DNA from 4 places in the Phycicoccus ginsengisoli genome. Region 1 is predicted to be linked to each of the others. Evidence: predicted binding sites of a transcription regulator. Region 1 holds the regulator's gene; each other region holds the start of a gene.
What was found. The regulator LexA, encoded in region 1, represses DNA repair genes until DNA is damaged. The targets are predictions, from matches to a motif close to TCGAACANNTGTTCGA.
Positions count from the first base shown of each region.

Region 2: recA (recombinase RecA) is a predicted target of LexA. The motif match lies at 2,640-2,655, and genes of this name have one in related genera.
Region 3: ACYVDO_RS03315 (YbaK/EbsC family protein) is a predicted target of LexA. The motif match lies at 4,666-4,681, and genes of this name have one in related genera.
Region 4: ACYVDO_RS06210 (HNH endonuclease signature motif containing protein) is a predicted target of LexA. The motif match lies at 2,593-2,608, and genes of this name have one in related genera.

Region 1 is NZ_BAAGYN010000008.1:140,800-148,497, forward strand. It holds gene fdh (formate dehydrogenase) at 1-3,005, opposite strand, end outside; gene ACYVDO_RS14505 (LysM peptidoglycan-binding domain-containing protein) at 3,175-3,579, opposite strand; gene lexA (transcriptional repressor LexA) at 3,838-4,563, shown strand; gene ACYVDO_RS14515 (DUF4259 domain-containing protein) at 4,567-4,986, opposite strand; gene ACYVDO_RS14520 (GNAT family N-acetyltransferase) at 5,078-5,599, opposite strand; gene ACYVDO_RS14525 (class I SAM-dependent methyltransferase) at 5,618-6,262, shown strand; gene ACYVDO_RS14530 (NAD-dependent protein deacetylase) at 6,269-7,117, opposite strand; gene ACYVDO_RS14535 (patatin-like phospholipase family protein) at 7,179-7,698, opposite strand, start outside.
Region 2 is NZ_BAAGYN010000009.1:190,697-198,394, forward strand. It holds gene ACYVDO_RS15745 (YoaK family protein) at 1-583, opposite strand, end outside; gene ACYVDO_RS15750 (regulatory protein RecX) at 602-1,342, opposite strand; gene recA (recombinase RecA) at 1,374-2,444, opposite strand; gene ACYVDO_RS15760 (hypothetical protein) at 2,781-3,179, opposite strand; gene ACYVDO_RS15765 (DUF1876 domain-containing protein) at 3,404-3,718, shown strand; gene ACYVDO_RS15770 (ABC transporter ATP-binding protein) at 3,746-4,735, shown strand; gene ACYVDO_RS15775 (ABC transporter permease) at 4,737-5,903, shown strand; gene ACYVDO_RS15780 (ABC transporter permease) at 6,025-7,188, shown strand; gene ACYVDO_RS15785 (GNAT family N-acetyltransferase) at 7,363-7,698, opposite strand, start outside.
Region 3 is NZ_BAAGYN010000002.1:140,747-148,444, forward strand. It holds gene ACYVDO_RS03290 (Rv2175c family DNA-binding protein) at 1-219, shown strand, start outside; gene ACYVDO_RS03295 (polyprenyl synthetase family protein) at 225-1,313, opposite strand; gene metF (methylenetetrahydrofolate reductase [NAD(P)H]) at 1,404-2,315, shown strand; gene ACYVDO_RS03305 (HAD-IIA family hydrolase) at 2,589-3,410, opposite strand; gene ACYVDO_RS03310 (VOC family protein) at 3,530-3,919, shown strand; gene ACYVDO_RS03315 (YbaK/EbsC family protein) at 3,978-4,538, opposite strand; gene ACYVDO_RS03320 (DUF6504 family protein) at 4,849-5,172, shown strand; gene ACYVDO_RS03325 (SAV_6107 family HEPN domain-containing protein) at 5,185-5,634, shown strand; gene ACYVDO_RS03330 (DNA polymerase III subunit alpha) at 5,631-7,698, shown strand, end outside.
Region 4 is NZ_BAAGYN010000003.1:230,096-237,793, forward strand. It holds gene ACYVDO_RS06205 (helix-turn-helix domain-containing protein) at 92-715, opposite strand; gene ACYVDO_RS06210 (HNH endonuclease signature motif containing protein) at 930-2,585, opposite strand; gene ACYVDO_RS06215 (DUF6986 family protein) at 2,838-4,094, opposite strand; gene ACYVDO_RS06220 (malic enzyme-like NAD(P)-binding protein) at 4,098-5,492, opposite strand; gene ACYVDO_RS06225 (PaaX family transcriptional regulator) at 5,665-6,564, shown strand; gene ACYVDO_RS06230 (RidA family protein) at 6,530-6,961, opposite strand; gene ACYVDO_RS06235 (fumarylacetoacetate hydrolase family protein) at 7,136-7,698, shown strand, end outside.

The sequences.
Region 1 (7,698 bases):
ACGAGCACGCGCGCCTCGATCGCCGACCGGGCCGACACGATCGTGGCCCAGCCGCCGTTGACCAGGCCCCGCTCGCCCGCGAGCTCCGGGGAGACCTCGCAGAAGAACTCGGGCTGGAGCTCGGACAGGTACGGCAGCCACCGGCTCATCCCGCCGGCCGTGTGGTGCTCGGTGAGCCGGTAGGTCGTGAACACGAACGGGAACACGTCGGATCCCGGCTGGGTGCCGGAAGGGCTGAACAGGTTGTCCTTACGGGGGTAGACGCGCCGGGCCGGGTTGCTCTGCTGGCCGTACAGCGCGTTCTGGACCGGGGACTCCTGCGGCTCGTAGTGCGTGGGCAGCGGCCCGTCGAGCAGGCCCTTGGGGGTGAACAGCCAGCCCTTGCCGTCGGCCATCATGACGAACGGGTCGTCGCCCGCGAGGCCGTCGGGTCCGCCGGTGCCCGGCTCGGGGCGGTACGACGGGGCCTTCGTCTTGACGAAGTCCGGGGTGTCGATGCCCGTCCAGGCCTGGTTCTCCTCGTCCCACCAGACGTACTTCTTGCGCTCGCTCCACGGCTTGCCGTCGGGGTCGGCCGAGGCGCGGTTGTAGAGGATGCGGCGGTTGTCCGGCCAGGCCCAGCCCCACTCCTGGGCGGTCGGGCCCTGCTCACGACCGGGCTTGCGGTTGGCCGAGCGGTTGACGCCGCCGGCGTAGACGCCGCAGTAGATCCAGCAACCGGAGGTCGTCGAGCCGTCGGCCTTGAGCTCGGTGTACATGCCGGCGAGCTCGCCCGCCTTGTCACCGGACAGGTGGCGGCCGTTGATCTCCGCGAGCACAGCTTCGCCGCTGATCTCGCCGTCCTCGTCGAGGGGGTAGTCCCAGGTGAGGTCGAGCAGCGGCCGGTCGCGCGGGTCGTCGGACCCGGCGAGCTTGGCGCGGATCCGCGTGCCGAGCTCGTAGAAGAACTCCAGCTCGCTCTGGCAGTCGCCCGGCGGGTTGACCGCCTTGTGCCGCCACTGCAGCAGCCGCTGGGTCTGGGTGAAGCTGCCGGCCTTCTCGACGTGGGAGGCGGGCGGCAGGAAGAAGACCTCGGTCCCGATCGCCTCCGTCTCCAGCTCGCCGGTGGCAATCTCGGGGGCGTCCTTCCAGAACGTCGCCGACTCGATCATCTGCAGGTCGCGGACGACGAGCCACTTCAGCTGGGCCAGGGCCATCCGCTGCATGCGCCCGTTGGCGGACCCGACGGCCGGGTTCTGTCCGAGCAGGAAGTAGCCCTCGACCTCGCCATCCCTCATCGCCATGGTCGTCTGGTACGTGCCGTGTGCTCCGCTGAGCCGGGGCAGGTAGTCGTACGCCCAGTCGTTCTCCTTCGTCGCGGCGTCGCCCCACCACGCCTTGAGCAGGCTCACGGCATACGCGTCGGCGTTGGCCCAGTAGCCCTTCTGCGCCTTGTTGGCGATCGCGCTGACGTAGTCCTCCCAGGTGTCGTGGTTGCCGACCATCGGCATGGCGAGGTAGCCGGGGAGGATGTTGTAGAGGGTCGGGATGTCGGTCGAGCCCTGGATGCTCGCGTGCCCGCGCAGGGCCATGATCCCGCCGCCCGGCCGGCCCATGTTCCCCAGCAGCAGCTGGACGATGGCGGCCGTGCGGATGAACTGCGCGCCGAGCGAGTGGTGGGTCCAGCCGACGGCGTACACGAACGCCGACGTGCGGTCGCGGCCGCTGTTCTCGGTGAGCGCCTTGGCGACGTAGTGGAAGTCGTCGGCGCTGATGCCGCAGACCTCCGCCACCATCTCGGGCGTGTAGCGCGAGTAGTGCCGCTTGAGGATCTGGAAGACGGTGTGCGGGTCCTGCAGGGTCTCGTCGCGCTTGACCCGGGCGTGCTCGAGGGCCGGGCCGCCGGAGCCGTGCTCGTCTCCGGCAGAGCGGTCGGAGGTCGACTGACCGTGCTCGTGCGTCGCCGCGGGACCACCGATCGTGCCGGGCGACGCGTTCTCGCCCTCCCCCTCCGTGGCGTACGCCCAGCTCGAGGGGTCGTAGCTGCCGAGCTTGTCGTCGTAGCCGGAGAACAGGCCGTCGAGGTCCTCGGTGTCCTTGAACTCGTCGCTGACGATCGTCGCCGCGTTGGTGTAGGCGACCACGTACTCCTTGAAGTAGAGGTCGTTGGTGAGGATGTGGTTGATCAGGGCGCCGAGGAAGACCACGTCACTGCCGGCGCGGATCGGGACGTGCTTGTCCGTGGTCGCAGAGGTGCGGGTGAACCGGGGGTCGATGTGGATGACCTTGGCGCCGCGCAGGCGTGCCTCGGTCACCCACTGGTAGCCGACCGGGTGGCACTCGGCCATGTTCGAGCCCTGGATGACGATGCAGTCGGCGTTGGCCAGGTCCTGCACGTACTGCGTCGCGCCGCCGCGTCCGAACGAGGACCCCAGACTGGGGACCGTGGCGGAGTGTCAAATACGGGCTTGGTTCTCGATCTGGATCGCGCCCGCGGCGGTGAAGAGCTTCTTGATGAGGTAGTTCTCCTCGTTGTCGAGGGTGGCTCCCCCGAGCGAGGCGATCCCCATGGTCCGGTGCAGCGGCCGGCCGTGCTCGTCGGCGTCCTGCCAGGTGCGGCGCCGGCTCTCGACGAACCGGTCGGCGATCATGTCGATCGCGGTGTCGCGGTCCATCGGCTCCCACTCGGTGCCGTGCGGGCGCCGGTAGAGCACGTGGGTCTGGCGGGAGGGGCTGTTGACGAGCTGCTCGCTGGCCGAGCCCTTGGGGCACAGGCGGCCGCGCGAGATGGGCGAGTCGGGGTCGCCCTCGATCTGCACGACCTTCTCGTCCTTGACGAACACCTTCTGGCCGCAGCCGACGGCGCAGTAGGGGCACACCGACTGCACCACGCGGTCGGCCGTGGCCGTCCGCGGGGACATCGACCGGGTGCGCTCGGACGTGACGGCCGGTCCCCGGCCGAGCAGGTCACCGCTGCGGAACTGGCGCAGCACCGGCCAGTCCAGGAACGTCTTCGTCGAGCTCATCAGTCAGCCTCCTTGCGGTGACCATATCCCTGGGTCCGGCAGCGCGCACTCCCGACGAAAAGGACGTCGCCCCAGACGCGTTCGGCCCGGGCGGGTCCCACCGGACAACCGGCTCGACGCCGGGCGCGGCATCCGGACCAGGCCGCCGGGCCCGGCCGGGGAGAGTGGCTCAGCCGACGGCGGGGATGAGCAGGATCTGGCCGGCGTGGACCTGGTCGGAGGCGAGGTCATTGGCGACCTGGATGCGGGCCACGGCGTCGGCGACCGGCAGGCCGGGCAGCTGCGTGGCGGCCACCTGGGAGAGCGTCTGGCCGGAGCGCACCGTGGTCGAGTGGTCGATGGCGGCGGAGGAGGCCGAGGCTCCCCCGGCGAGGAGGGCGACGGCGACCGCGACGAGCGCCACGAGGACGGTCAGGGTCACGGCGAGCCGGCCGGCGCGGGTCAGCCGGAGCGGCGCGGGGGCGGGGAGCCGGAGGTCGTCACCGCACGGCACCGACACCAGGTGCGGGCGTGCGGGCCGGCGCGGCTCGTCCACCGGCGGGGCGGTGACATCCCAGGCGACTGCTGCACTCATCGGGTCCTCCATCGTCAAGGTCATCGAACAGGTGTCCGAAGACCGCTGGTGCCAGTTCTAGCACGCATGTTCGAACAGGACAAGACACACCTCGAACACGTGTTTGGCAACTGTGTTCGAACGCCATACGCTGTGTCCACGTCGAGGAGCACACCAGACGGCACTGACAACGGCCCCCACGCCGGGGCCCGGGACCGGCCTCCTGGCGTGGCGACCGACCGGATCCACGGCACCTGACCTGCAGAGACGAGGAGCGTCATGAGCGGCGACAACGTCAAGGAACTCCCCGACCGCGACCGCGGCGACGGCCTCACCGTGCGCCAGCGCAAGGTCCTCGAGGTGATCCGGAACTCGGTCGACCGCCGCGGCTACCCGCCGAGTCTGCGCGAGATCGGCGAGGCCGTCGGGCTGACCTCCCCGAGCTCGGTCGCGCACCAGCTCGCGACGCTCGAGCGCAAGGGCTACCTGCGCCGCGACCCCAACCGACCCCGCGCCATCGAGGTCGTCTCCCCCGACGCCGCCGCCGACAGCCGCGGCTACCGCGGCGGGGCCGCGCCGCAGGACGAGGTGGCCGAGTTCGACGAGACGGGCATGGGCGACGCCCGGCCGGAGGCGTCCTACGTGCCGGTCCTCGGCCGGATCGCGGCCGGCGTGCCGATCACGGCCGAGGAGTCCGTCGAGGAGGTCTTCCCGCTGCCCAAGCAGATCGTCGGCGAGGGCTCCCTCTTCCTGCTCAAGGTCGTCGGCGACTCGATGATCGACGCTGCGATCTGCGACGGCGACTGGGTCGTCGTCCGCCAGCAGCCGACGGCCGACAACGGCGACATCGTGGCCGCCATGCTCGACAACGAGGCGACGGTCAAGACGTTCAAGCGCCGCGACGGCAAGGTGTGGCTGCTCCCGCACAACCCGGCCTTCGAGCCGATCGACGGTGACCACGCCACGATCCTGGGCAAGGTCACCGCCGTCCTGCGACGGGTCTGACTCCTAGCTCTCGTCGCCCAGGGCGTCGAGGTAGTGCGTCAGCCGCGCGCTGAACTTCTCGCCGCCGTCGCCGTCCGCCCACAGCTCCCAGAGCTCGTTGTCCTCCGAGCGCAGGGCGCGGTGCAGCGCCTGGGTGGCGAGCTCCTCGAGGCGCTCGTCGATGTCGAGCGGGTCCTCGTCGACCCAGCGAGGCACGTTGCGCTCGCCCACGACCGACTCCGGGTCGTCGCAGGCGGACACGATGACGGCCGCGGCGATGGCCTCGGACATCACCGGGGCCTCGATGTAGTCGCGCGAGCGCACGACCCGCCCCAGGGCGGACTCCACCCGCTCCCGGCGCGCCTGGGCGTCGGCCTCCTCCAGGTCGTCCAGGAAGTCGAGGGCGTCGTCGTTCTCGAACGGTCCGGCACCGGTCGCACCCATGGGTCAGCCTCCCCGAGTCTTCGCGCGAATCTCCTCGGCACGAGAGTGCCAAGCCAGGGCGTGACGCGCCAGTGCTGTTCCGGGACCCGGCTCAGGCCAGCCGCTGGTACCAGGCCGTGTCGACCCACCGGCCGAACTTGTTGCCGACCTCGCGCAGCACGCCGACCCGCTCGAAGCCGAAGCTGCGGTGCAGCGCCTCGCTCGCCTCGTTCGGCAGTGCGATCACCGCGAGCTGGGTGTGCACGGACGGTTCGGCGTCGAGCCGGGCCAGCAGCGCGGCATACAGGCTGCGGGCGATGCCCGCCCCACGGGCGGAGGCGTCGACGTAGACGGACACCTCCCGGGTCCCGTCGTAGGCCGGCCGCGGCCGGAACGGACCGGAGAACGCGTAGCCGACGACCTCGTCCCCGAGGCAGGCGACGAGGACGACGTTCCCGGGCCCCGTCGCCGCGAGCTTCTCGCCGAGGTAGGCCGCGCCGCGCTCCTGCGTGTCGAACGTCGCCACCGAGGTCCGCACCTGCTCGTCGTAGATGGCGGCCATGGCACCGACGTCCGTCGGGGCCGCGTCGCGGACCTCGACCGGCGGTCGTCCCGCGGTGGCAGGGGCAGTCATATCGGCGATGCTAGGGGGATGAGCGAGGATCGCGGTCACGAGCACGCGCCGGGGGGCGCACGCGCGGCGAGCACCGGCACCGGGCGCCGCCAGCTGTGGGACGAGCGGTATGCCGCGCAGGGCAGGGTGTGGAGCGCGGAGCCGAACGCGGAGGTCGAGCGCATCGTCGGCGACTGGGAGCCGGGGCGCGCTCTCGACCTCGGCGCCGGCGAGGGCCGGCACGCCGTCTGGCTGGCCGCCAGGCGGTGGCGGGTGACGGCAGTCGACTTCTCCGCGGTCGGGCTGGCCAAGGGCGAGAAGGAGGCGACGGGCCGGGGGCTGCGGGTGGACTGCGTCGTCGCCGACGTCCGCTCCTGGCAGCCGCCGGCGCACACGGCCTACGACCTCGTCCTCGTCGCCTACCTCCACCTGCCCGAGGACGTCCTCACCCGGGCCACGGCGTGGCTCGCGCCGGGAGGGGCGCTGGTCGTGGTCGGGCACGCGCTGCGCAACCTCACCGAGGGCGTCGGCGGCCCGTCGGACCCCGCCCTGCTGCAGACCGTCGAGGGGCTGCGCGAGGTGGCGGCAGACCTCGACGTCGAGCGCTGCGAGGAGGTCGTCCGGCAGACCGACGCGGGTGACGCGATCGACGTGGTCCTGGTGGCCCGGCGACCGTCGGGGTGAGGCGGGTCAGGCCCCCAGCCGGGCGACCAGCCGGGTGAGGGTGGGCCCGAGGGGTGCGTCGAGCTGGTGGCTGGCCTCGCCGTCGCCACGGGTGGGGCCACGGGTGATGATCGCGACCGGGATGCCGAGGGCGTGGGCGCGCCGGACGAACCGGTAGCCGCTCATCACCTTCAGGCTCGAGCCCAGGACGAGCAGCGCGCTGGCCGACTCGGTGAGCCGGAAGCACCTCTCCACCAACGGCTTCGGCACGGACTCGCCGAAGAACACGACGTCCGGCTTGAGCGTGTCCCGGCCACAGACGAGGCAGAGCGGCACGACGAACGACTCGACGTCGAGGGCGTTGAGCGCGACGTCGCCGTCGGGCCGGATCTCGTCGGAGGTGACCGTGAACGAGGGGTTGGCCTCCCGCATCCGTTCGTCGAGGTCCCAGCGGCTGCTGCGGTCACCGCAGGTCAGGCAGACGACCTTGGCGAGCGAGCCGTGCAGCTCGACGACGTCGGTGGCGCCGGCGTGCTGGTGCAGGCCGTCGACGTTCTGGGTGATGACCGAGCCGATGCGGCCGCTGGCCTGCAGCCGGGCGACCGCGTCGTGCCCGGCGTTGGGGCGCGCGAGGTTGAACCGCTGCCAGCCGACGTAGCTGCGCGCCCAGTACTTCTTGCGGGCCTCGCTCGAGCCGGTGAACTCCGAGTACTGCATCGGCGTCACCCGGCGCTCGCCGTCCGGGCCGCGGTAGTCGGGGATGCCCGACTCGGTGGAGATCCCGGCGCCGGTCAGGGCGACGACGCCGCCACGGTCCAGCAGCGCTGCGAGGTCGTCGAGGGCGTCCTCGGTCGACGTGGTGGCGGGCAAGGTCACGGGATTCAGGGTACGTGGGGCGGGTGGGCGGCACCCGGCAAGGCCGGTGCGGTGGGACCGCTCAGAACCGGCCGAGCAGTCGGCGCCTGGCCGAGTCGGCCAGGGAGCGCTCGGCGACGGCGGGGTCCGCGACGTCCTCGTGCGGTGGGCGGGCCGGGACGTTGCTGGTGACGAGGTGGGGGGCGTGCGCGCGCACCTGGGCGTCGGCGACGAGGTACCCGTGGCGCTCGAGGACGTGCTGCTCCTGGAGCGAGAAGGTGTCGAGGTCGGTGCGGACCGCGTTGATCAGCTCGGTGGTCCGGCGCGGGTAGCACCCGTCGACGACCATGTCGAGGGCCCACGAGGTGCCGAGGATGACCTTGCGCGCGTATGCCGCGTGCAGCCACCGGGAGCGGACCGACTGGCCGCCGTTGGTCGCGATGCCGAGGATGCGCAGCATGCGGCCGGCGACGGTGCGCTCGGTGCGGGCGCGGAAGACACCGCCGCCGTCGCTGACCAGGACGGTGGCGTGGCGCTTCCAGACGGGCTCGAGCCCGAGGTTGTCGTAGACGCCCCCGTCGGTGAGGCGGATCCGGCGCCGG
Region 2 (7,698 bases), on a different contig from region 1:
CGGGCGGCTGGCCGGCCAGCCGGCTGCGGTAGGCCGCCTTGCCGAGCTCGATGCCGATGTCGGTGATCATGCCGGTGACGTGGGTGGTGCGGATCTGCGCCGCCGAGATCTTGGTGATGATCGCGTTCTGCAGCCCCATGGTGAAGCAGAGAACAGCGACGAAGACCAGGTCACGGTGCCGCCAGGTCAGCTGGTCGGCCAGTCCTCCGAAGGCGAGGACCAGCAGGGCCTCGAGGACCAGCACGGTGGCGAACCGGGCCTCGTGGTGCCGGCGGCGTCCCCAGTTGAACACGACCGCGCACGTCGCGGCGCCGAGGACGAAGCACGTGATCGCCTCGAGCCCGATGCCGACCAGGTGCATCGACCCGAGGACCAGGTGGTCGGCCACCGACGCCGTGAGCCCCGTCATGTGCGACGTGTAGACGGACACCGCCACGAAGCCCACCGAGTTGAGCATGCCGGCGATGAAGGCCAACAGGTTGGCCAGGTGGCGGTTGCGGCGCGGCGTCCGGGTGGCGCCGGCGACCGTGCGCAGCCGCTGGGCCGCGAGCCCGGCGGAGCGCGGCGACGGCAGGGGTGGCACGCGTCGAGGATACGGACGTCAGTCGCGCTGGTGCTCCGGGGCGCCACGGACGGCCTCACGGATGACCTGCATCGACAGGTCACCGGGGTAGCCCTTGCGCGCGAGCATGCCCGCCAGCCGGCGGGTCTGCACCGTGGCTTCGAGCCCGTGCATGGTCCTGAGCTTCTTGGCCACGAGCCGCTCGGCCTGCTCGCGCTCGTCCTCGGGTCGCACCTGCTCGAGGGCGGCCCGGGCCGTCTCGTCGTCGACGCCCTTGGTGCGCAGCTCGCGGGCGAGGGCCCGCGTGGCCAGCCCGCGGCCGGCCTGCTGGGACCGCACGAGCATCCCGGCATAGGCCTCGTCGTCGATGAGCCCGACCTCGGTCATCCGGTCGAGGACGCGCTCGGCGACCTCGTCGGCACAGCCGCGCTGGCGGAGCTTGTCGGCGAGCTGCTTGCGGCTGCGGGGGGCCATCGCCAGCTGCCGCAGCACGATCTGCCGGGCGACGTCCTCGGCATCCGGCTCGCCGTCGCGGGTCGTCGGGTCGGACTCCGGGTCTCCCGGGATCGGCTGCCACGCCTGCGGTCGGCGACCTCGCCGCCTCGGCGTCGAGACGGCACCCGGCCCCGGAGGCGCGGGCGTGGGAGTGGGAGTGGGCGTGGGAGTGGGAGTGGGAGTGGGAGTGGCCGGAGCGTCCCCGAACCAGGCGGGTCCGTCGGACGACGTCGCGGCCTGGGCTGCCTCGAGGGCAGCCCAGGCCGCAGCGCGCTTGTCAGTCATGGTCGGTGACCGGTGGAGCGGTCTGGCTCGCTCAGAACTCGACCGGGACCTCGGGCACCAGGTCGGCCGGCTTGTCGACCTGCGGGCCGACGCCGAGCTTCTCCTTGATCTTCTTCTCGATCTCGTTGGCGAGGTCGGGGTTGTCCTTGAGGAAGGTGCGGGCGTTCTCCTTGCCCTGGCCCAGCTGGTCGCCGTCGTAGGTGTACCAGGCGCCGGACTTGCGGACGAACCCGTGCTCGACACCCATGTCGATGAGGCCGCCCTCACGCGAGATGCCCTGGCCGTACAGGATGTCGAACTCGGCCTGCTTGAACGGCGGGGACACCTTGTTCTTGACCACCTTGACCCGGGTGCGGTTGCCGACCGGGTCGCTGCCGTCCTTGAGCGTCTCGATCCGGCGGACGTCGAGGCGCACGGAGGCGTAGAACTTCAGCGCCTTGCCACCGGTCGTCGTCTCCGGCGAGCCGAACATGACGCCGATCTTCTCGCGGAGCTGGTTGATGAAGATCGCGGTCGTGCCGGTGGTGTTGAGCGCGCCGGTGATCTTGCGCAGCGCCTGCGACATGAGGCGGGCCTGGAGGCCGACGTGGCTGTCCCCCATCTCGCCCTCGATCTCGGCGCGGGGCACGAGCGCCGCGACCGAGTCGATGACGATGATGTCGAGCGCGCCGGAGCGGATCAGCATGTCGGCGATCTCGAGCGCCTGCTCCCCCGTGTCGGGCTGGGACACGAGCAGCGCGTCGGTGTCGACGCCGAGCTTCTTGGCGTACTCGGGGTCGAGGGCGTGCTCGGCGTCGATGAACGCCGCGATGCCGCCGGCCTTCTGGGCGCTGGCCACCGCGTGGAGCGCGACGGTCGTCTTGCCCGAGGACTCCGGGCCGTAGATCTCGACGACGCGACCGCGCGGGAGGCCGCCGATGCCGAGGGCGATGTCGAGGGAGATCGAGCCCGTGGGGATGACCTCGATCGGCGGACGGACGTCGTCGCCGAGGCGCATGACCGCGCCCTTGCCGAAGTTCTTCTCGATCTGACCCATGACGGTGTCGAGGGACTTGGACTTCTGGTCCGTGCCCACTGCTGAGGGGTTGGTCGGTGCGGCCATCTTCGCCACGCTTCCTTCTTTCGTCTCGTGTCGGGCGCGCCTGCCGTCGACCCTGCTGCAGCCTGGGCTGTGGTTGGCCTCGCACTCTCCTGCGTTCGGGTCAGACGCTAGGTGTCGGCACCGACAGCCGTCGCGAGGCCGAGTGCGGGCCTGTGGACGGTCGGTCTGGCGGGACGCCACCTGTGGAGAAACCTACCGAACACGTGTTCGAAAGTCGCGCACCGCGCGGCCGACACGCCGGTCGCCCCCCGACGAACCCGGCGTGCCGGCCGCAGCCCCCGTGCCGCGCCCGGTGCCGCCCCACCTCGGCACCCCGCGACGCTGCCGCTGCCACCCTCAGTGGGTGACGGCGTCGCGCGCCTGCACCATCGCCTGCCTCAGGTCGGCGAAGGCACGCTCCAGACCGCCGGTGACGGCCTCGACCGCCTCCCCCGCGGCCTCACTGCGAGCCTCCGCCCGCTGCCGAGCGCGGGCGATCCGGTGCCGCACGTCCGCGAGCGCCGCAGCGAGCCGCTCGTCGGCCTCCATCCGCCCGAGGTGGTACTGCAGCTCGAGGTCGTCCAGCCGCCCGGCCCACTGCTCGATCCGGGTGTGCGCCAGCTCGACCCGCAGCCCGATGATCTCGGCCTGCAGCTGGTCGATCCGCTCGCGCAGCTCCCTCTCGTCCGTCGGCGCGTCCGCGCCCTTGGCCGTGCTGTCGCCCTTGCGGGTGCGGTCGTCCTTGTCTGCGGTCATGGCCTCGTGTCCTCTCCGGTCTCGTGCGCCGGTCACCGGCACGACTCCCATGCTCGACGCCGCCCACCGGCCCGGAACAGGGACTTCGGACCCGGGTGCCGGGCAGAGGCGCCCCGGCGGTCCGGAGCGCCCTGGAGCGCCCCGGCGGAGTGACCGGCCGGGCGTGGCCCGGAACCGGGACTTCGGACCCGGGTGGCGTCTCCCCGTCCGGGTGGAGCGTGGGCATGAGCCCGGCACCGCGGGGAGGTGCCGGCACCGAGGAGGACGCCATGAGCCACGACGGGACCTGGGAGATCTCCCTCTCCCTCGACGAGCACGAGGGCCGCACCCGCGCCGAGGCCCGGCTGCACACCCGCGCGGGGGCGCACCTGCGGGGCGTCGGGTACGCCGACCGCAACCCCAAGGACCCGGAGGTCCCGCAGATCGGCGAGGAGCTGGCCGTGTCCCGCGCGCTGTCCGAGCTCGCCCACGACCTGCTGTGGGCCACGGCGGACGACATCGCCGCCTCCCTGCACCACCCCGTGTCGCTGCGCCGCTGACGCGGCGCGACCGAGACCCTGCCTGACATGGGTACGGACACCAGGCGCGACCCGGGCACGGCACCCGGCAGCCCGGCATACGAGCACGTGCTGGTCGCGCAGCACCTGTCACGGCGGTTCGGCGACCGGGTGGCGGTCGACGACGTCTCCTTCCACATCGCGCCGGGCGAGGCGTACGGCCTCCTCGGGCCCAACGGGGCCGGCAAGACCACGACGATCCGGCTCGTCTGCGGCCTGCTCACGCCCGACGACGGTTCGGTCGAGGTGACCGGCATCCCGGTGACCGCGGGCGCGACCCGGGCGAAGGCGCGCATCGGCTACGTGCCGCAGGAGGTGTCGCTCTACCCGGACCTGAGCGCGCGCGAGAACCTCGCCTTCTTCGGGCGGCTCTACCGGCTCTCGGGGTCGGTGCTGCGCACCCGCGTCGACGAGGTGCTCGACCTGGTCGACCTGCGCGACCGCGGCGACGACCGGGTCGAGTCCTACAGCGGGGGTATGCGGCGCCGGCTCAACATCGGTGCCAGCCTCCTGCACCAGCCCGAGCTGCTCGTCCTCGACGAGCCGACCGTCGGGGTCGACCCGCAGAGCCGCCACGCCATCATGGAGAGCATCAAGGCGCTGGGGGCGACCGGACTGGCCGTGCTCTACACGACGCACTACATGGAGGAGGCCGAGCGGCTCTGCGACCGGGTCGGCATCATCGACCGGGGACGGCTCGTCGCCGAGGGCACGCGGCGGGAGCTGGTGGCCCGGGTCGGCGAACGGGACCGGATCCTGTTGTCCGCCAGCGGTTCCCTCGCCACGTTCGCCGAGGCCTGCCGCTCGATGGAGGGCATCGACGGCGTCGACGTCTCCGACTCGTCGGTGCAGCTGCTGGCCCGCGACGGACGAGTCCGGCTGCCGAGCGTCCTGGCGGCCGCGAGCAGCTCCGGGGCCTCCGTGCGGTCGGTCGAGGTCGTCGAGCCGGACCTCGAGGCCGTCTTCCTGCACCTGACCGGCACCGCGCTGAGGGAGTGAGATGCACCCGGTCGTGGCGATCGCGCTCAAGGACCTGCGGCAGCGGCTGCGGGACCGCTCGGCGTGGGTGCTCGGGATCATCGCGCCGATGGCGGTCGCGGGGCTGATCAGCGTGGCCTTCGGCGGGGCGCAGACGTTCCACACCTCGGTGGCCGTCGTCGACAACGACCACGGCGCCATCGCTGCCGGCTTCAGCCAGTTCCTGCGCAGCCCGGACCTGCACGGCCTGCTCACCGTCAAGACCGTCTCGGGCAGCCCCGACGCCCGGTCGAAGGTCGCGAACGGCTCGCTCGGGGCCGCCTTCGTCATCCCGGCCGGGTTCTCCGACGCGGTGACCGCCGGGAAGAGCCAGCCGATCACGGTGCTCGCCAGCGTCGACGCCACGGTGGCGGCTCAGGTGGCGCGCGCGCTAGCCCAGTCGTTCACGGCCCACCTGGAGGGGGTGCAGCTGTCGGTGCGCACGGCCGTGGCCGCCGGTGCCCCCGCCTCGGCCATCTCCGCCCTGGCCGCCCAGGCCTCGACCGGGCAGCTGCCCGTCCAGGCCCAGCCGCAGGCCTCCGGCACCAAGACCCTGACGGCGGTGAGCTACTACGCACCCGCCATGGGCACGTTCTTCATGTTCTTCGCCATCGGGTTCGGGTCGCGCGGCTGGTTCCTCGAACGCAGCGGCGGCACCCTGGAGCGACTGTCCGCCGCGCCCCTCGGCATCGGCGCGGTACTGGCCGGCAAGTCGCTCGCGACGTTCGTCTACGGCGCCGCCAGCCTCGGCACCGTCGCCCTGGTGAGCTCGCTGGCCTTCGGTGCGGACTGGGGGCCACCACTGGTCGTCGCGGCACTCGTCGTGGCGCTGGCGCTGACCCTCGTCGGCCTCACGGCGCTCGTCATCACCCTCGCCCGGACCGAGCGGCAGGCCGACGGGATCGCGTCGATCATCACGTTCGGGCTGGTGCTGCTGGGCGGGAACTTCGTCTTCATCAGCCAGGCGCCGGACGCCGTGCGCACGCTGTCGCGCCTCACCCCGAACGGCTGGGCGCTGCGCGCGTTCACCGACCTGTCCGGCGGGGCCGGCTGGACGACGGCGGTCGTGCCGCTGCTCGCGGTGCTGGCGTTCGCCCTCGGGACGGGCCTGCTGGCCTTCCTCCTGCGCGGGCGGGTGCTGGCGCGATGAGGGCGGGCGCGGCAGCGACGAAGGCGGGTGGCCGGCCACCTGAGGGCGGCCCTGCGGAGATGGAGGCGGGTGGCCGGCGCGATGAGGCCGGGGCTGCGGCGATGACCGGCGGGTCCGCACCATGACCGCCCTCACGTTGGCCTGGACCGAGCTGCGGCGCGCGGCCCGCGACCGGACGTTCCTGTTCTTCGCGCTCTTCCTGCCGTTCATGGTCATCCTGCTCATCGGGGTGACGACGTCGGGCTTCGCCCAGGAGCGGGTCGCCGTCGTGCAGGGCGACCGCGGGCCCCTCGCCACGTCGCTGGTCTCCGGCCTGGATGCCGCCCCGGGGATGAAGGTCGTGCGCGTGCCCGACCGGGAGACGGGCCTGGGACGGCTGCGCTCGGGTGAGGTCACCGCCGTCGTCCTCGTGCCCGCGGACTTCTCCAGCAGGCTCGAGTCGGGCGGCTCGGTGGTCGTGCCGGTGCTGAGCACCGGTGCGGTCGGCTCGGGCGGGTCCACCCTGACGACCGTGCGCTCGGTGGTGGCCCAGCAGGCCGCGGCCGTGCAGGCCGCCACCTTCGCCACGGCTCGCACCGGCGGCAGCTTCGCCCAGAACCATGCGCTGGCTGTGTCGTTGCAGCGCCAGACACCGGTGGCACCGGTGCGCACCGAGGTGGTCGACAGCGCGAGCAACTACCTGCCCCTGGGGTTCAGCTACAGCGCGCCCACGATGCTCGTGCTCTTCGTGTTCATCAACGCCATGGCCGGCGGCGCCGCGATCATCCAGACGCGCCGGCTCGGCATCTTCTCGCGCGCCCTGGCCGCCCCGGTGCGGTCGCGCGACCTCGTGCTGGGCGAGGCCCTGTGCTACCTCGCCCTGGCCGTCATGCAGGCCACCCTCATCGTGCTCGTGGGTGCGCTCGTCTTCAGCGTGGACTGGGGCAACCCGGTCGCGGCGACCGCCCTCATCGGCCTCTGGTGCCTCGTCGGCACGGGGGCGGGGCTCGTGAGCGGGACTCTCTTCCACACCCCGGAGCAGGCCAGCGCGATCGGGCCCGCCATCGGCATCGCCTTCGGGATGCTGGGCGGCTGCATGTGGCCGCTGGAGCTCGTGCCGGCCGGGGTCCGGGCTGTCGGTCACCTCACCCCGCACGCCTGGGCGGTGGACGCCTGGGTGACGCTGCTGTCCCGGGGCGGCGGGATCGCCGACATCCTGCTGCAGCTCGTGGTGCTGGCCGGCTTCGCGGTGCTGCTGCTGGGCACGGCGACGCTGCGCCTGCGCCGTTCGCTGGCGACCGGTTGACGCAGGTCTGTGCACAGACCCCCGTCGGCGCGATGACGCTCGTCTGCGCGCAGACGAGCGTGTGCGTGCGCCTGGATCTGCTCTCTGCGCACCGACACCGAGATCTGTGCGCAGACCTCGGTGTCGGGAGCGCCGGGGACCGGTTATGCCGCGTGGCCGGCGTCGCGGCTGCGGTCAGGGGCGACGGCGCATGGGGGTGTGCGGGATCCCGTCCTCGACGAACCCGCGACCGTCGGGGGCGAACCCGAACCCGGCGTACCAGTAGACGAGGTGGGACTGCGCGTCGAGGACGACGTCGCGCTCCCCCGCGAGCTCGAGCGCGGCCCACACGAGCCGGGCCGCGAGACCTGCCCCACGGGCGGACTCGGCCGTCGCCACCCGGCCGATGCGCAGGGCGTCCCCGTCGTCCAGCACCCGCAGCGTCGACACGGGCACGCCGCCCGACTCCACCCACAGGTGGCGCGCGGACGACTCGAGGTCCCGGCCGTCGAGGTCGAGGTAGGGGCAGTC
Region 3 (7,698 bases), on a different contig from region 1:
ATCCTCAAGGTCCCCGAGCAGTTCCTCGACGAGACCGTGCTGCACCACCTGCGCGGCACCTTCACGGTGCTGGCCGACGGCGGCATGACCGACGAGGAGGTCGTGCGCTGGCTGTTCACCGCCGACGACACGCTGGGTCGCGGGGGGACGCCGGTCGACGCCCTGCGTGACGGCTTCAAGACCGAGGTGCGTCGCCGGGCGATGGAGACGGCCTTCTAGGTCTCCTAGTACTGGCGGCTCGTGGCGCTGTCGATGAGGCCGTCGAGCACGTCGACCGCCTCGTCGGTGAGCCCGGTCGTCGACTTCAGGGCGGCGCGGGCCGAGCCGACCAGGCGGGTGATGTCCGCCTCCACGGCGTCGACGGCCCCGCTGTCGGTGATGACCCGGCGCACCGCCTCGACCTCCTCGTCGCCCAGGGTCGGGTCGCCGAGGTACCGGCCGATGAGGGCCCGGCCGTCCGCGTCCGCGCCCGCCAGGGCATGCGCGACCAGGACGGTGCGCTTGCCCTCGCGCAGGTCGTCCCCGGCAGGCTTGCCCGTGGTGGCGGGGTTGCCGTAGACCCCGAGCAGGTCGTCGCGCAGCTGGAACGCGTGGCCGAGGTCGAGCCCGTAGCGCGACAGCGTGGCCAGGTCGTCGGCGTCCGCCCCACCGGCCGTCGCGCCGATGAGCAGCGGGTGCTCGACCGTGTACTTGGCGGACTTGTAGCGGATCACGCGCTCGGCGCGCTCGATCCGCTCGGGAGTGGCGACGCCGTCCCAGGAGCGGGCCGACTCGACGACGTCGAGGAACTGCCCTCCCATGAGCTGGGTCCGCATCCGGTCGAAGACCTCGCGGCCCCGGGCCAGGTGTTCGGGCGCGAGCCCGGACGTGGCGTACAGCTCCTCGGTCCAGTTGAGGCACAGGTTCCCGGCCAGGATGGCCCCGGCGACGCCGAACCGGCCGGCGTCGCCGGCCCACTCCTCGCGCTCGTGGCGGGCGGCGAGCGAGCGGTGCGCCGCCGGCATACCGCGGCGGGTGTCGCTGTCGTCCATGACGTCGTCGTGGATCAGGGCGGCCGCCTGGAAGAACTCCATCGCCGTGGCCACCTGGACGATCGCGTCGGAGTCGGGCTGCCCCGTCCCGCGGTAGCCCCAGTAGAGGAAGGCAGCCCGCAGCCGCTTGCCGCCGGTGAGCAGCCGGGCCACGGCCTCGAGCAGCTCGTGCGCGTCGGGCCCGACCTCGGCCAGGACGCCGTCCTGGCGGGCGAGCACGGCGTCGACGCAGCGCTGCACGCGCTCGCGCAGTGCGGCGGCATCGAGCGGGCTGGCGACCACGGTGCTCCTCCAGATCGTCGGCGGCACAGGGCGTCTCACCCGGTGCTGCTCCTGAGCCTACGGTGTGGGCGCTCGACTAGTCTCACCGCCATGGCACTCGGTCGACCGTCGCGGCTGGCCCGGCCGGAGTCGCAGACCCGGTCGATCCCCGGCATGCTCGCGCGCACCGCGCCCTCGATCAGCTTCGAGTTCTTCCCGCCCAAGGACGACACCGGCGAGGAGACCCTCTGGGACGCCATCCGCCGGCTGGAGTCGGTGCGCCCGGACTTCGTGTCCGTCACCTACGGCGCGGGTGGCACGAGCCAGGACCGCACGGTGCGGGTGACCGGGCGCATCGCCCTGGAGACCACGCTCACCCCCCTGGCCCACCTCACCTGCGTGGGCGCGTCCGTCGCCGCGCTGCGCCAGGTGATCGGGATGTATGCCGCGAGCGGCGTCCGCAACATCCTCGCCCTGCGCGGCGACCCCCCGGGCAACCCGGGCGGGGAGTGGATCCCGCACCCCGAGGGCCTCGACCACGCCACGGACCTCGTCCGGCTGGTGCGCTCGCTGGGCGAGTTCACGATCGGGGTGGCCGCGTTCCCCGACGTGCACCCCAGCTCGCCCGACCTCGACCACGACGTCGAGGTGCTGGTGCGCAAGGCCGACGCGGGGGCGTCGTTCGCGATCACCCAGATGGTCTTCGACGCCGACACCTACCTGCGCCTGCGCGACCGGGTCGCGGAGCGCCGACCGCTGCCCATCACGCCCGGGCTGATGCCGGTGACGAACTTCAAGCAGGTGGCGCGCATGTCCCAGCTCATGGGCACGCCGCTGCCGGCCCCGGTGGTCGCGCGGCTCGAGCGCGTGGCGGACGACCCCGCCGCCACCCGGGAGGTCGGGGTGCAGATCGCCACCGAGCTCGCCCAGCGGATGCTCGCCGAGGGGGCGCCGGGCCTGCACTTCATCACCATGAACCGCTCGACCGCGACGCTCGAGGTGCACCGCAACCTCGGTCTCTGAGGCCGGCGGCTCCTGTGCCGAGCCTCCGGCGTCCGGCCTCCGGCGTCCGGGCTTCCGGCGTTTCCGGCGTTTCCGGGCTTCCGGCGCCCCTCGGCCGAGCTTCCGCAGGCCCATGGCCCAGCCTCCGGTCCGCTCACGTCGTCGCGCGGGGCGCGGGCCCCGGCTCGACCGTCCCCCCGGCCGCCCCGGGCACCTACGCCCCGCGCCGCCACAGTCCCCCGACTGCGGCGCGCCGAGCCTGCCGCCGGTCGTGACCGCCCCGCATCCGTGCGACTACTCAGATGGTCGGCCCGGGCCGGCCAGCGGGCGCAGCTCGCCCACGAGCGGCACGACGTCGGCGATCGAGTCGACCACCCGGGTCGGCTGGTAGGGGAAGGTGTCGACCTGCCCGCGCGAGGTCGATCCGGTGAGCACCAGCACGGTCCGAAGTCCCGCCTCGAGGCCGCTGATGACGTCGGTGTCCATGCGGTCGCCGATCATGACGGTCGACTCGCTGTGGGCGTCGAGCCGGTTGAGGGCGCTGCGCATCATGAGGGGGTTGGGCTTGCCGATGTAGTAGGGCTGGCGTCCGGTCGCGGCACTGATGAGCGCGGCGACCGAGCCGGTCGCGGGCATCGTGCCCTGCTGGCTCGGCCCGCTCACGTCCGGGTTGGTCGCGATGAACCGGGCACCGGCCTCGACGAGCCGGATCGCCTTGGTGATGGCCTCGAAGGAGTAGGTGCGCGTCTCGCCGAGCACGACGTAGTCCGGGTCCCGCTCCGTCATCGTGTAGCCGACCTCGTACAGCGCGGTCGTCAGCCCGGCCTCGCCGACGACGAACGCGCTCCCGTGTGGTCGCTGGTCGTCGAGGAACTGGGCCGTGGCGAGCGCGGAGGTCCAGATCGCGGCCTCGGGCACGTCGATGCCGCTGGCCCGCAACCGGGCCCGCAGGTCGCGCGGGGTGTAGATCGAGTTGTTCGTCAGGACCAGGAACCGTCGACCGTGCTCGACCAGGGCGCGCAGGAACTCGGCCGCCCCCGGGATCGCGGTCTCCTCGTGCACGAGGACGCCGTCCATGTCCGTGAGCCAGCACTCGACCGGCCGGGGTGAGGTCATGGGGCACATTCTGCCCAGCCGGTCTCACCCTTGTGGGGGAGCGCCACGGATCGGGCGGGGCGCATGCTCGAAGGTGGCCTGCGACCGCCGGGGCCGCAGCGCAGCGAGGAGGTCTCGTCATGTCCTTGGCCACGAGCTCGATCGCGACGATGTTGCCCGTCACGGACACCGGTCGCGCACGGGCGTTCTACGACCGTCTCGGTCTGCCGTTCCAGGGGACGAACGACGAGGGCAGCCTGCTCTACGGGCTCGCGGGCGGCGTGGTGCTCATGCTGCTCCCGCGTGACGCGGGGACGCAGAACCCGAGCACGGCACTGAGCTGGGAGGTGCCCGACGTCGCCGCGGAGGTGCGCGACCTCGAGGGCCGCGGGGTCGTGTTCGACGACTACGACCTGCCCGGCCTCACGACGGTGGGCCACATCGCGACGACGGGTACGGACCGGGCCGCGTGGTTCCGCGACCCCGACGGGAACGTGCTCTGCGTGCACGAGGGTCCGCCGCCGGCCTGACGGGCACGGGTGCCGGTGACCCGAGGGAGGTGGGTGAGCCGGCTCCGGGTGGGCAGGGTCAGGCGACCTCGATGGCACGGCCGGCGGTGACCCGCAGCAGCTCCTCGTAGGTGGTGCGGAAGACGGTGTGGCTGTGGCCCGCTGCCGCCCACACGTGCCGGTAGCGGCTCAGCGACACGTCGACGTACGTCGGCACCGCCTGGGTGTGGCCGACGGGCGCGACCCCGCCGATCGCGAAGCCGGTGGTCTCCCGGACGAAGTCGGCGTCTGCGCGCTCGAGGTGCGCGACGTCGTCGACGAGGTCGGCGACCTTCACCAGGTCGACCCGGTGCGCCCCCGACGTCAGGACGAGGACGGGGGAGCTCCCGCCCGCGGCGCAGGTCGCCCGGAACACCAGCGAGTTCGCGATCTCCGCCGGGGTGATCCCGAGTGCCGCTGCCGCGGCTGCCGCGGTGCGGACCGCGTCCGGCAGCGTGACGACCTCGGGCGTGACGTGGTGGACCGCGAGGGCTGCGAGCACGCGCTGGACGCCCGGGTGCCCACGAAGGTCCGGGACCGCGCCGGTGGGGCGGGTCGTCGTCGGGGTGAGCGCCTGCGGCGAGGACGCGTCGGGCGGCATGCTCGCAGACTAGGGCCGGCGGGGGGAGCCCACCAGAGTTCGGGGAGGTCGTCTCACGGGTGGGCGCGCACCGGCGTCGCGGCTCCTCTTGACGCCGTGTCCGAGGCCGGGTGTACCGTTCCGGATATCGAACAAATGTTCGAATGCCGGGGTCCGGACGACCGGCGACCGAGCGGTTCCGGCCCTGGGCCGAGCCGTCCGTCGCCACCGGACCACGGCCGGCCCTGGCCCCGCGGCCGGCGCCTCGACCCCGCCGGTCCGGGCCAGGGCCCCACCTCATCCCATCCTGCCCTGACGAAGGAGCCATGCCGTGGTGCGCCGGTACGAAGAGCCGATCGAGGTCCGCGAGAGCACCGAGGGGGGTGGCACCACCGTGGCCACGCACCCGGACGCGTTCGTCTGGCGTGGCCGGCTCTACGTCGTGCGGGCCGTCCTGGACTCCTGGCAGGAGCGCCGGGCGTGGTGGCGCGACGCCCGCGAGGGCGCCGACGTGCTCACCGACGCCCGGGAGCGCCGGGTGTGGCGGGTCGAGGCGAGCGCCGGTCGCTCCGCCGGGTCGGGTGTCTACGACCTCGGCTCCGACCCGGCCGGTCCAGCCGGCGCGGGCTGGCGGCTGCTGCGGGTCGCGGACTGAAGGCGCCGACCCATGACTCCCACCACCACCCCCGTTCCCCACGCCGTGGCGAGCGCCCTGGACCTGCTCGACCGGTCCCGGCACTCCCTGCTCGAGGCGTGCCACAGCCGCGACATCGCCCAGCGCCACCGGCAGGCCCAGCTCGCGGCCCTGCGCGCCGCCGCCGCCGTGGTCGCCGCCCGCACCAGCCCCGGGGGCCCGGCCGGCCCGCGCAGCCTCTGGGAGCTGGTGCCGTCGGTCGCGCCGGAGCTCGCCGAGTGGGCCGGCTTCTTCGAGCTGGTCGCCGCCCGGCCCGGCCCGCACACCGCCCGCGAGGCCGACGACCTGCTGCGCCAGTCCGAGACCTTCCTCGAGCTGGTCTGCCGCGCCCTCGGCCTGCCGGCCGCCGGTGTCGCCCGCGACGTGCTCGTGCCCACCGTGGCGGCCTCCGGGGCCCCGGCCCGCGCCGGGGGGTCGCCGTGACCGACTTCGTCCACCTCCACGTCGCCTCGGGGTTCTCGATGCGCTACGGCACCGCCACGCCCGAGGCGATCGTCGAGCGCGCCGCCCAGCACCGCCAGCCGGTGCTCGCCCTCACCGACCGCGACGGGCTCTACGGCGCGGTCCGGTTCGTCCGGGCTGCGACCGCCGCCGGCATCTCCCCGGTCCTCGGGGTCGACCTCGCGGTCGGGCCCGACCGGGACCGCTCCGGCGCGTCCGGCGGTGGTCCCGACGACCCCGCCCGCGGTGGACGCCGACCCTTCGACCAGAAGCTCACGGACCGGATGCTCGCCGACCGGATGCTCGCCGACCGGACGCTCGCCGACCGGGCGCTCGCCGGTGCCGCCCGCGGTGGCGGCCACGCGGCATACCTGCCCCCGGCGGCCCGGCCCCGCACCCCGGTGCGCGGCGGTGCCGTGGTCGACCCGCGCCACCCGCGGGTCACCGTGCTCGCCCGCGGCCGGGCGAGTGGGCTGCCCGGGGGTGTCGGGTATGCCGCGCTGTGCCGGCTCGTCACCGACACCCACCTGCGCGGGGAGCGGGGGACGCCGGTGACCTCGCTCGACACCGTCGCCGCGCGCTGCGCGGCCCCCGACGGACACCCCAGCCCGCTCGTCGTCCTGTTCGGCCCCGACTCCGACGTGGGCCGGGCGGTCCTGGCCGGGCGGCCGGACCGGGCCAGGGCGCTGCTCGCCCGGTGGCAGCACCGGCTGCCGCCCGGCGCGCTCGTGGTCGAGGTGGTCTGCCACGGCGGCCCGTCCGGCACCCCGGCCTCCCGCGTCCACGCCGCGCGGATGCTCGGGCTGGCCGACGACGCCGGGCTGCCGGCGGTGCTCACCGCGGCGGTGCGCCACGTCGACCCGGCCGAGTCCGCGGTCGTCGACGTCCTCGACGCCGCCCGCCGGCTCGTCGCCCTCGACACCCGGCACCTCGACCGGGTCACCGACGCGGCCCACCTCGCGGGCACCGACACCATGCGCGAGGTGGCGCTCGCGGTGACCGGTGGCGACCGGACCCGGGCCGACGCCCTGCTCGAGCGCACCCTGGCCCTCGGGCTCGCCTGCGCCCAGAGCGCCCGGCACGACCTGGGCATCGGCTCGGTCCACCTGCCCGAGCCGGAGGTGCTGGGCATCGAGGCGGGGGAGAGCCCGCAGGTCCGGCTCGAGCAGCGCTGCCGCGACAAGCTCGCCTGGCGCTACCCGGGGCTGGGGGAGCGCGAGCTGTCCGCGGTCGAGCGCCGGCTCGTCGACGAGCTCAAGGTCATCGCCGAGCTCGGGTACGCCTCGTACTTCCTCACCGTCGCCGAGGTCGTCGACCTCATCCGGGAGATGGGGGTCCGGGTCGCCGCGCGCGGGTCGGGCGCCGGGTCGCTGGTCAACTACCTGCTCGGGATCAGCGGGGTCGACCCGATCCGCTACGGCCTGATCATGGAGCGGTTCTGCAGCCCGCTGCGGGCCGAGCTGCCCGACATCGACATCGACGTCGAGTCGGCCCGGCGCACCGAGGTCTACGAGCGCGTGCTCGAGCGGTTCGGGGGCGACCGGGTGACCTGCGTGTCGATGATGGACACCTACAAGGTCCGGCACGCGATCCGCGACGTCGGCGCCGCGCTCGGCATGGCCCCGGTGGAGGTCGACGAGATCGCCAAGGCGTTCCCGCACATCCGCGCCCGCGACGCCCGCAGCGCCATCGCCGAGCTGCCCGAGCTGCGCTCCCGCGGGCTCGACAGCCCCCGGCTGCGCGCGCTGTTCGACCTCGTCGAGCGGCTCGACGGCCTGCCCCGGCACATCGCGCTGCACCCGTGCGGGGTCGTGCTCTCCGACGGCAGCCTGCTCGACCGCACACCGGTCGAGGCGAGCTGGCTGGGGTTCCCGATGAGCCAGTACGACAAGGACGACGTCGAGACGATGGGGCTGCTCAAGCTCGACGTGCTCGGCATCCGGATGCAGTCGGCGATGGCGCACGCCGTGGCCGAGGTCGCGCGGGTCGACGGGCAGGAGGTCGACCTCGACGACCAGGCGCAGGTCCCGCTCGACGACGAGGCGA
Region 4 (7,698 bases), on a different contig from region 1:
CATGGGGCGCCATTCGGTCGCCGGCCGGTCGTCGGCCTGTGACCCGGCCGCGCGGCGGAGGCACCGGCGTAGTCGCGGGAGGCCACCCGGCTCAGCTCGCCGGGGGCTCCACGGGCTCGCGCACCCGGTTGAGGTAGTTGTAGACGGTGAAGCGGGTCAGGCCCATCGCCTCGGCCACCGTCTCGGCGCTGCGGCGCATCTCGAACGCCCCCCGCTCCTCGAGCAGCCGCACCGCCTGCTGCTTGCCGGCCCGGGGCAGGTCGACCAGGGGAGCACCCAGCTCCTCCTCGACGGCCGCGATGAGCCGGGCCAGCCCGTCCGAGAGGTCCGTGGTGGCGGCGGGTCCGGACGCAGAGTCCCCACCTCGAGCAGCGCCGACGGCGGAGGCCCCGGCCCCCCGGGCGGCACCGGCCTCCTGGGCCGCGCCACGCCGCCGGGCAGCGGCCAGGGTCGGCAGCGCGGCGTCGAGACCGGCCGCGAGGTCGCTGACCGTGAGCGTCACCCGGGTCGCCCCTTCGGCGAGCGCGGCGCGGACGGCCTGGGCGACCGCCGGGACGACCGTGTCGGCCTCCCCGTCGACGGCCGTGCCGAGGGGCCCGAGGTCTGGAGTCAGCCCGGCCGCGGTCAGCGCGCTCGCGGCGGCGGTCACGTGCGCGGGGACGCGCTCGTCCTCACCACGGAACGGCTCGGTGGTGAACTCCGCTCGAACGCGCATGCGGCTCACCGTACTTCGCCCACCGCCGGCGCACGAGAGCTGATGCGCCTCAGCGCCTCAGCCCCTCAGCGCCTCAGCCCCTCAGCGCCTCAGCCCCTCAGCGCCTCAGCGCCTCTGCCCCTTCGACCCTTCGACCCTCCGCCCCTCCGCCTCTCCGCACCGAGACTCGGACCTCGGCGCGCAGCGAAGTGCTGGAACGTGCCGGCCGGTGCCGTCAGCGGCGACGGAACCCGACCCGGACGAGGGGGTCGCGCCCGGCCGCCACCTCGTCCTCCCACTCCCGCTGCATGCGGGCGACCAGCTCTGCGGAGGTAGCAGGCCGCCGGACGGTGACCTCGGTGGGCACCTGGATGGGTCCGGCGTCGGGCGGCAGGTCGAGGTCTGCCCGCCGGACCGGGCCGCCGGAGGGCGGGCGGAACGTCCCGGAGGGGACAGGCGGGTCACCGCCCGGCGGCGCAGCGGTCTCCGACGGCCTCGGGGGCCGGATCGGCAGGCCGTACCGGTTGACGACGGTCAGGCCGTCGGGCCGGGCCGGGTCACCGGTGATCGAGTAGTCGCCGCGGTCGATGCCGTCGTGGTGAGCGGTGCACAGGCTCACCTGGTTGTCGAGGTCGGTGCTGCCGCCGTCGGCCCAGGCGTCGACATGGTGCACCTCGACGAACCGGGTGGCGGTGCACCCCGGGAACCGGCAGCCACGGTCGCGGTCGGCGACGAGCCGTCGGGCGCGCTCGGGAAGGATCCGCATCGCCCGGCCCACCGACACCGGCTTGCCCTCGGTCTCCCACACCGGCTGGACGACACCGTCGGACACGAACCGCCCCAGCAGCCGCAGCGGGATGGCATGGCCGCCGGTGACCCAGGCGCCCTTCGTGTCGAGGTGGAGGTAGACCCGGTAGTGCGAGGCGCGGGAGGTGGACCCCACAGTCGCCAGAGAGCGAACCGCCATCTCCTCCAACGCATCTGCGTAGGTCGGCAGACCGGCATCCGCATCGCCCGGGCGTTCCACGCCGAGCGCGGAACCGGCCGCACCGACAGCCAAGGGTTCCGCACCCGCGGCTCCCGGTCCCGGCAGGGCGGCGTCCTCATCGGCCCGGGCGTCACGGCGACGCAGGAACAGCGCGTCCTTGGCCTCCCTGACCGCCTGCTCGACGAGGGCGCCGACGGTCGCGGGCGCGGAGTACCGCAGCTGGAACCGGCCGTCGGCGTCGTACGACATCGACAGCTCGGGTTTCGCACATGCCCGTCTCTCCGCCGGGGACATGGCATCCGGCTCGCTCACCAGCCGCCCCGCGGGCGTACTGGAGGGGATGGTCTCGTCGCGAGCTCCGTCTCCCTCCGGCTCCACGTTCGCGCCGCCTTCGCCGGCGGCCACACCCGCTACCGCCCCGGCCTCCGGGCCTTCGTGGGCCATGAGGGCCTCGTCGCTGGGCGCCGCGGCGGGCGGGGCGGCCGGGGCGGCGAACGCGTGCCGGGACACGGCGCGACGCAGCTGGGGGACGGTCGCCTCCCGAGCCAGGGTGGTCGCGGAGGCCTGGTGGGTGGCCGGCACGCCGTGGGCGAGGACCGCGACCTGGTCGAGCGACAGCTCGCCGGCACCCAACGCAGCCGACGCCTCCACGAGCTCGCTCCGACGGCGTGCGACCGCAACGACGTCCCGCGCGTGCGCCGGCGACAGCCCCGCGCGCACGACGAGGTAGTGCTCGGGCGTCCTGAAGCCGCCGTCACCCCAGTACCCGTCCTCGACGAGCTCGGCGGCGATGTCGACCAGTTCTGCCTGCGCGCGGTTGAGCCGCCCGGCGGTCTGCGCGGTGCGCGCCCACAGCTCACGCTGCCGGGATTCCCGGGCCTGCGCGAGAGGGGTGGTCGACATGTCCCAATCGTACACCTGTTCGAATGAGCAGGGAAGGCTCGTCCACACCCGATCCTGTTGCAGGCCAACGCCGAACAGCGTTCCCTCCGCAGCCGGAAGGCGGTCGTGGCCCCCTCCCGCACCTGCCTCGACGACCCGACGGCACCCTGCCGAACCGGCACCAGCCAAGTGGGCCAACGGCAGCCACAGTGCACCCAGCACTGGCCGCAGTGGCGCCGGCGTACCCGCGTGCCGGCGCTCCCCCCGGCCTCGCTACCCGGACGCGCGCTTCGCGAGCACGTCCAGCCGGGCGCGGTCGACGCCGGTCAGCTCCTGGACCTCCGCGTCGTCCGTCGCGCCGCAGTCGAGCCCGCGCACGACGAAGTCCGCGAGCGCCCGCGCCGTCGCCGGCTCGTCCATCACGCCCGAGTCGACCTGGCCGACGTAGTTGCGCAGCCGCAGGGCCGCTGCCGGGAGGCCCTCGCGGTAGAAGGCGTAGGTCGCGGCGTACCGGCTCGGCAGCTGCGCCGGGTGCAGGTCCCAGCCCTGGTAGTAGCCACGCTCCAGCGAGCGCCGCACGAGGCGGGCGTGGAGCGCCCAGGCCGAGCGCACGGCCTCACGGTCGCCCACGGGCAGGATGTTCGTCGAGCCGTCCGAGAGCCGCACGCCGGTGCCGGCCGCGGCCACCTGCATGACCGCCTTGGCGTGGTCGGCGGCCGGGTGCTCCATCGACTGGTATGCCGCGGCGACGCCCAGCGAGGCCGAGTAGTCGTACGTGCCGTAGTGGAGACCGGTGCAGCGACCCGCCGAGGCATGGACCATCCGCGCGACCAGGGCCGTGCCGTCCGGCCCGAGGATCGCCTGCGGCGTCTCGACCTGGATCTCGAAACCCACTGCGCCCGAGGGAAGTCCGAGGGCGGACTCGAGGCGGTCGCACGCGACGACCATCGCCTCGACCTGTTCGACCGACGTCACCTTGGGCAGCGTGACCACGAAGCCCTCCGGCAGCGAGCCGTCGGCCGCGACGGCCTCCACGAACCGGGCCAGGGTCCGCACCCCTCGCGCCCGCGTCGGAGCCTCGAAGCTCTTGAACCGGATCCCGTGGAACGGCGCCACCGTCCCGGCGCGCACCGACTCCAGGAGAGCGGCGGCACTCGCGTCGACCGCCGCGTCCTCGACGTCGTCCGCCGGCGAGCCGTAGCCGTCCTCGAAGTCGATGCGCAGGTCCTCGACCGGCTCGGCCGCCAGCTTGGCGCGCACCCGCCGCACCACGTCCTCGGCGAGGTCGGCGCCGATGCCGAGCAGCGCGGCATACTCCTGCGCCCCTCCGCCGTGCTCGTCGAGGACGGCCAGCGCCTCGGCCCCCCACCGCGGCACGAGGCCGGCGTCGTACCGGCTGGCGGGGACATAGACGGTGTGGACCGGCTGGCGCTGCGGCCTCTCGCCCGGGAAGCCCTGCGCGAGAGCGGAGTCCGCGCCGGCGAGGCGTTCGTCGAGCTCACGGGTGAGGTCGGTCGGGTCGAACGTCATGGCTCAGGCCCTACCCTCTACACCGGCGGCGTGGCGGACCGCGGCGGCGACTGCGGGCGCCACCTCCGGGTCGAAGACGCTGGGGACGATGAAGCTCGCGTTGAGCTCCCCTGCGTGGACACAGTCCGCGATGGCGGTCGCCGCGGCGATCATCATGTCGTCGGTGATGTCGCTGACCCCTGCGTCGAGCAGCCCGCGGAAGAACCCCGGGAAGGCGAGCACGTTGTTGATCTGGTTGGCGTAGTCCGAGCGCCCCGTCGCGACCACGGCCGCGTGCCGGCTGGCCGCGACCGGGTCCACCTCGGGGTCGGGGTTGGCGAGCGCGAAGACGATCGCGCCGTCCGCCATGCCGGCGATGTCGTCCTCGTCGAGCAGGTTCGGCGCGGAGACGCCGATGAAGACGTCGGCACCGGCCAGCACCTCCTTGAGGGTGCCACGCACCTTGCGGGGGTTGGTGTTCCGGGCGATCCAGCCGCGGAACTCGTCGGTGTGCTGCGCGTCCGGGTCGAGCGCCCCGTGCCGGTCGCAGCCGACGATGTCGCGCGCGCCCTGGGCGTCCAGGAGGCGCACGATCGCGTGGCCCGCGGCCCCCACACCGGAGACGACGATGCGCACGTCCTCGACCGTCTTGCCCACCACGCGCAGGGCGTTGGTGAGGGCTGCGAGGACCACGATCGCGGTGCCGTGCTGGTCGTCGTGGAAGACGGGGATGTCGAGCTCGTCGCGCAGGCGCGACTCGATCTCGAAGCAGCGGGGCGCCGAGATGTCCTCGAGGTTCACACCGCCGTAGACGGGAGCGATCGCCTTGACCGTCCGGATGATCTCCTCGGTGTCCTGGGTGTCCAGGCAGACCGGCCACGCGTCCACCCCGGCGAACTGCTTGAAGAGCGCGGCCTTCCCCTCCATCACGGGCAGCGCGGCGGCCGGGCCGATGTTGCCCAGCCCCAGCACCGCCGACCCGTCGGTGACGACCGCGACGGTGTTGCGCTTGATGGTGAGCCGGCGCGCGTCGTCGGGGTTCTCGGCGATGGCGAGGCAGACCCGGGCGACACCCGGCGTGTACGCGCGGGACAGGTCGTCGCGGTGCTTCAGCGGCACCTTGGGGACGACCTCGAGCTTGCCGCCCAGGTGCAGGAGGAAGGTGCGGTCGCTGACCTTGCGGACCTTCACCCCGGGAACGGCGGCGATCTGCGCGGTGATCCGGTCGGCGTGGTCGGCGTCCGAGGCGTTGCACGTGATGTCGACGACCAGGCTCTTGCCCCGGGACTCCACGACGTCGAGGGCGGTGAGCGCACCGCCGGCCTCCGCGACCGCCGCGGCCACGACCCCCGTGGTGTCGATCGCGGCGGGCGCCTCGACGCGCACGGTGATGGAGTATCCGGGGCTGGGTGCAGGCATCAGGGGCCTCGTTCTTCCACGATACGGATTCGAGCTTCTGTCTGTCGGAAGACTAGAGCCTCCCGGTGGGCGCCGACAACCCTCGTCCACGCCCGGCGACCGGCCTGTCGCGACCGCCCCTCACACGCGGCCGCACCGGCATGGGCCGGGCGCCTGCGGCTACTGTGCCCCCGTGACGACGACCGACCTCGACGGTGGCGCCGACCGCGGCCCGCAACCGCCCCGGGCCCTCATCGTCACCCTGCTCGGCCTGTACGTCCGCGAGCTCGGCGGCTGGATCAGCGTCAGCGGCCTGATCCGGCTCATGGCGGCCGCCGGCGTCGACGAGCAGGCGGTCCGCTCGGCGCTGACGCGCCTCAAGCGGCGGGGCATCGTCGAGAGCGAGCGCCGGGACGGCGTCGCCGGCTACGCCCTGTCCAGGTATGCCGGGCAGGTGCTCGAGCTCGGCGACCGCCGGATCTTCGCCCCCCGCCCCGAGAGCGAGCGGGACTGGGTGGTCGTCGTCTTCTCGGTGCCCGAGAGCGAGCGGCAGCGCCGCCACACGCTGCGGGCGCGACTGTCGTGGCTCGGCTTCGGCACGGTGGCGTCCGGGGTCTGGATCGCCCCGGGCCACCTCGCGCAGGACACCCGCGAGGCCCTGCTGGCCGAGGGGCTCGAGGCCTACGTCGACCTGTTCCGCGCCGAGTACCTCGCGTTCGGGGACCCGGCGGACAAGGTCTCCCAGTGGTGGGACCTCGACACGCTCGAGCAGCTCTACGACGAGTTCCTGGACGCCCACGAGCCGGCCCTGCGCCGCTGGCAGGCCGCATCCCGGTCCGCGGGTGCACCGTCCGCCGGTGCGCCCTCCGACGCCGGTGCGCCCGCCGGCCCGGAGGCGTTCGCGGACCACCTCCGGGCCCTGACCGCCTGGCGACGGCTGCCCTACCTCGACCCCGGCCTGCCGACCGACCTGCTGCCCGAGGGCTGGTCCGGCACCCGGGCGGCGGAGACCTTCTTCACCCTGCACCGCACCCTCGCCGGCCCCGCCCACGACTTCGTCACGGCGCAGGCCGCAACCGCTCGTCCGGGATGACCGCGACGCCCAGTATCTCGATCATGGCCTCGGGCTGCCACAGCCCGGTCGTGCCGATGCCGGCCATCGCCGGGTAGACCGGCCCGGCCAGCTCGCGCCACACCCGCCCGATCTCCCGGCCGTGGGCCTGGTAGTCGGGGATGTCGGTGAGGTAGATCGTGAGGCTCACGAGGTCCTCCGGCACGCCGCCGGCCTCGGCCAGGGTCGCCAGCACGTTGGAGAACGCCTGCCGGAACTGCTCGACGATGCCGCCCGGCACGATCCGCATGTCCGCGTCGAGCGCGGTCTGGCCGCCGAGGTGGAGCGTGTTGCCGGCGAGTGTGCCGTGGGAGTAACCGCTCGGTGTTGGCAGTGACGCCGGGTTCACGGGCACGGGGGTGAGGGGGTGGGCTGGCATGGGTCCTCCAGGGTCGGTCGGGTCGGTCGGCCTCGGCGCCGGGCGCTGGGCGCTGGGCGCTGGTCGCTCGGGTCGGGGGCGTGGGCACCGGAGGGGCCGCTTGCTCGGCTCTCCGGCGAGGTCGAGACTAGCCCACCTATTGACGTTTGGCGACGATCGTGAAAATCTCGCTATATGCAGTTCGGCACCGTCGCCTCGCGCGGCACGACGACCGCCGCCGCCCTGACGCCGGGCGGCTGGCGGGCGCTGCCCGCCCCCGACCTCTCGGCCCACCTCGCCGCCGGCGGCAGGCTCGAGGCGAGCGCGCCGCTCGGCGACCTGCTCGAGGACGTGGAGCTGCTGGCCCCGCTGCCCCGACCGGGCAAGGTCATCTGCTGCGGCCTCAACTACGGCGAGCACATCCGCGAGACCGGTCGGGACCTGCCGACGCACCCCACCCTCTTCGCCAAGTACGCCGACACCCTCGTCGGACCGACGGACGAGGTCCGCCTGCCCGCCGACGTGGACGTCGACTGGGAGGCCGAGCTCGCCGTCGTCGTCGGCGCCGAGATCCGGGGGGCCGACCGGGCGACCGCGTCCACCGCCATCGCCGGGTACACCGTCGCCAACGACGTCTCGGTCCGCGACTGGCAGTACCGCACGCTGCAGTGGTTCCAGGGCAAGGCCTGGGACCGCTCGACCCCGACCGGCCCCGTCGTCGTCACGCCCGACGAGGTCGACCCCGCGGCCGGCCTCAC